DNA from 2 places in the Rhizobium sp. WSM1328 genome. Region 2 is predicted to be linked to the other one. Evidence: predicted binding sites of a transcription regulator. Region 2 holds the regulator's gene; the other holds the start of a gene.
The links. The regulator HrcA, encoded in region 2, represses chaperone genes, less so after heat shock. The targets are predictions, from matches to a motif close to GTTAGCACTCNCNNNNNGNGAGTGCTAAC.
Positions count from the first base shown of each region.

Region 1: the regulator HrcA is predicted to act here: its motif matches at 1,144-1,172, upstream of groES (co-chaperone GroES).

Region 1 covers NZ_CM172788.1:515,637-517,836, forward strand. Annotated here, with positions in the region: gene groL (chaperonin GroEL) at 1-717, opposite strand, end outside; gene groES (co-chaperone GroES) at 790-1,086, opposite strand; gene AC2444_RS02540 (TIGR01459 family HAD-type hydrolase) at 1,481-2,200, shown strand, end outside.
Region 2 covers NZ_CM172788.1:5,576-7,775, forward strand. Annotated here, with positions in the region: gene rph (ribonuclease PH) at 1-160, opposite strand, end outside; gene hrcA (heat-inducible transcriptional repressor HrcA) at 289-1,377, shown strand; gene grpE (nucleotide exchange factor GrpE) at 1,489-2,121, shown strand; gene AC2444_RS00045 (nucleoside hydrolase) at 2,186-2,200, opposite strand, start outside.

The sequences.
Region 1 (2,200 bases), 510 kb from region 2:
GGCTTCGAGAACCGGGAGCATCGACTGCAGGTTCGAGAGCTTCTTCTCGTGAAGGAGAATGAAGACGTCTTCGAGGTCGGCGATCATCTTTTCCGGATTGGTCACGAAGTAGGGGCTGAGGTAGCCGCGGTCGAACTGCATGCCTTCGACGACTTCGAGTTCGGTTTCGGCGGTCTTGGCTTCTTCAACCGTGATGACGCCTTCGTTGCCGACCTTCTGCATGGCTTCAGCAATGTCGAGACCGACCTGCTTGTCGCCATTGGCCGAAATCGTGCCGACCTGTGCAACTTCTTCCGAAGTCGAGATCTTCTTGGCCTTGGCCTGGAGATCCTTCACGACGTCGGCAACAGCAAGGTCGATGCCGCGCTTCAGGTCCATCGGGTTCATGCCGGCTGCAACGGCCTTGTTGCCTTCGCGAACGATCGCCTGGGCAAGAACGGTAGCCGTCGTGGTGCCGTCGCCGGCGATGTCGTTGGTCTTCGAAGCAACTTCGCGGACCATCTGGGCGCCCATGTTTTCGAACTTGTCTTCGAGTTCGATTTCCTTGGCGACGGAAACGCCGTCCTTGGTGATGCGCGGCGCGCCGAAGGACTTGTCGATGATGACGTTACGGCCCTTCGGGCCGAGCGTGACCTTCACTGCATCGGCGAGAATGTCGACGCCGCGCAGCATCTTTTCGCGCGCGGTGCGGCCAAACTTGATTTCTTTAGATGCCATATTCTTAACTCCTGAATTCGAGTTGTTCGGGCAAAGAGCCCGTCAGCCATTTCGGGAAAGCAGGTCGGCCGATCAGCCGATGATGCCCATAATGTCGGCTTCCTTCATGATCAGAAGGTCTTCGCCGTCGATCTTGACTTCGGTGCCGGACCACTTGCCGAACAGGATGCGGTCGCCAGCCTTGACGTCGAGTGCGACGACCTTGCCGGACTCATCGCGCGCGCCGGAGCCGACGGCGACGATTTCGCCTTCCTGCGGCTTTTCCTTGGCGGTATCGGGAATGATGATGCCGCCCTTGGTCTTGGCTTCGGACTCAACGCGGCGAACAACGACGCGGTCGTGAAGGGGGCGGAAGTTGGTGCTTGCCATTGTCTAATCCCTCGATCGAATGACATTCGCGGGCCGGATTGGCCCACATGGATAGATGTTAGCACTCCCTTGCGGTGAGTGCTAGCGACGAGCATTTAGGGATGGCTCCGAGAGGAGTCAATGAGAGCAATCACGAATTTTTGTGCCGGAATTGTGAAGATGCCGGAGAATAGTCGGAGATTGCGGCCAAAACCTCGGCGCAGCTGAACTTTGCCGAACTCGTCCGCGCTCGGCGATCTGCCGCTTCGCGATAATCGTCAAAACCCTTTGCCCTTCCGCTCCTCCGGATCGCCGTTCGAGCTCTACGCATTGGCCCGGCGGCGAAGAAAATGCCTTGCCATCGTCTTGCGCCTTTGCAATGTCACCGGTGACTGAAGCAAATCGGGAAATCGGAATGGCTAAGCGGATAGAAAACTTCTCGGAGATATCAGGTCGCTATGATGTGGTGCTCTGCGATGTCTGGGGCGTCGTTCACAACGGCGTCGATCCGTTCCCGAAGGCGGCCGCAGCCCTTGAAGCGGCACGCGAAAACGGCCTCGCCGTTGTCCTCATCACCAATTCGCCGCGCCTTTCCTGGCAGGTGGTCGATCAGTTGCGCCAGATCGGCGTTCCCGACAGTGCCTATGACAGGATCGTCACCTCTGGCGACGTCACGCGCGGGCTGATCGCCGAAGGGCCGAAGACCGTCTTTCTGCTCGGCCCCGAGCGCGACAAGGCGCTGCTCGAAGGCATTGGCGTCGAGCGCCGGCCGGCGGGCGAAGCGCAATCGCTGGTCTGCACCGGCTTTTTCGACGACGAGACCGAGAAGCCGGAGGATTACACCGACATGCTTCTCGATTTCAAAGCCCGCGACGTGCCGATGATCTGCGCCAATCCCGACCTCATCGTCGAGCGCGGCCATCGCATCATCCCTTGCGCCGGCGCCATGGCCGCCTATTACGAGCAGCTCGGCGGCAAAACCCGCATCGCCGGCAAGCCGCACCGGCCGATCTACGAGGCGACGCTTGCGGCTGCCCGCGAGCTTCGCGGCGATTTCCCGGTCGATCGCGTGCTGGCGATCGGCGACGGCATGCCGACCGACGTGCGCGGCGCCTTGAATTACGGCCTCGACCTC
Region 2 (2,200 bases):
TATTGCGCAGCCATGGCGGCGTCTTTTCTTCGAGACTCGCCGTGCAGAGCACATGCGTGTCGCCGAACTTCACCAGGCAGGAGCCTTCCGCATGCTTGGAAAAATTGCGCTCGAACGAGACCTTGCGCATCTGGTCGATTTTTCTGCCTGAAGGCCGCATTCTTATCTCCTGGAGTTTATTTGACCGCTTCTACGATTGGCGGCGCTCATTTGCAAATTCCCTTTTGCCACGGGTCTTAGTTTGACTTACTTTTCGGGAAGTATCATCAGCACGGGTTCGAAAGCTTCATGGGCATCAGGTCGACGTCGGTTTCGGATGCCGTAGCTGCGCTGGACGAGCGCTCCAGGGAAATTTTTCGTCGCATCGTCGAAGGTTATCTGGAAAGCGGCGAGCCGCTCGGTTCGCGCAACCTGTCCCGTATCCTGCCGATGTCGCTGTCGCCGGCCTCGGTGCGCAATGTCATGAGCGATCTCGAAGAACTCGGCCTGATCTATTCGCCGCATGTCAGCGCCGGCCGGTTACCGACCCAGATCGGCCTGCGCTTCTTCGTCGACGCCTTCATGCAGGTCGGCGACCTCTCGGCCGAGGAACGCGCCAGCATCGACCGCCAGGTGCGGGCCGAAAGCGGCGGCAATCCCGTCGAATCGATGATGAACGAGGCAAGCCGCATGTTGTCGGGCATTTCGCGCGGCGCCGGCCTGGTCATCACCTCGAAAAGCGATCCGGTGCTGAAACATGTCGAGTTCATCCGGCTCGAACCGACAAAGGCGCTGGCCGTGCTCGTCGGCGATCACGATCAGGTGGAAAACCGCATCATCGAGCTGCCGGCGGGCGTCACCTCCTCACAGCTGACCGAGGCGGCGAATTTCCTCAATGCCCATATGTCCGGCCAGACCCTGCCGGAGCTTCGCAAACAATTAAGCCGGCTGAAGGACGACGTCCGTCACGAGCTCGATGCCCTGTCGCGCGATCTGGTCGAGCGCGGCATTGCCGTCTGGGCCGGCAGCCCGGACGAGGGAAAACCGACGCAGCTGATCATCCGCGGCCGCGCCAACCTGCTCGAAGGCCTCGCCGGCGCCGAGGACCTCGACCGGCTGCGCCTGCTGTTCGACGATCTCGAGAAGAAGGACAGCCTGATCGAGATCCTCAATCTCGCCGAAAGCGGTTCGGGCGTCCGCATCTTCATCGGATCGGAAAACAAGCTCTTCTCGCTGTCCGGCTCGTCGCTCATCGTCGCGCCCTATCGTGACGATGACGATCGCATCGTCGGCGCTGTCGGCGTCATCGGCCCGACGCGGCTCAATTATTCCCGCATCGTGCCGATGGTGGACTATACAGCCCAGCTCGTCTCCCGCCTTTCGCGCAACCAGCTTTGACGCCGCAACTGCCAAGCACGCGGAATTTTCGCTTCTTTGTCACGCAGACTTGATTTTTTTCGGTCAAACCTCGATATCGGGCGCATCTGAAGACACCAACCGGAGACCGTCATGACCGATGACACGACGAAAAACGGACCTGACGCAACTGCGGCGGATGCCGCAGCCGACGCTACCGCCTACGTCGAGAACGAAACTGCGCAGGAAGAGGCCGCCCAGCCGGACGCGCTTGAGCTTCTGAAAGCCGAAAACGGCGAACTGCGCGACCGCTATCTGCGCCTTGCTGCCGAGATGGACAATCTGCGCCGGCGCACCGAGCGCGAGGTGAAGGATGCCAAGTCCTATTCCGTCGCGGGCTTTGCACGCGACATGCTCGCCGTCTCGGACAATCTGCGCCGCGCGCTCGATGCCATCCCTCCGGAGACCAGGGCTGCGGCCGATGCCGGCCTGAGCACGCTGATCGAGGGTGTCGAGATGACCGAGCGCGCCATGCTGTCGGCTCTCGAGCGCCACGGCGTTCGCAAGCTGGAGCCGGTTGGCCAGAAGTTCGATCCGAATTTCCATCAGGCGATGTTCGAGGTACCGAACCCCGACGTGCCGAACAACACGGTCGTCCAGGTCGTGCAGGCAGGCTTCTCCATCGGCGAGCGCGTGCTGCGCCCGGCCATGGTCGGTGTCGCCAAGGGCGGCCCGAAGCCGGCGGAAGCCGAAACCAACTCCGTCTTCGACGAGAAAGACGCCTGAGAACACTTCCCTAGCGCGTCCCATGGGACGCGCGGCGCTCTGGCGGAGAAGGGGAACGAAAGAGTCAGATGCGGGCGAA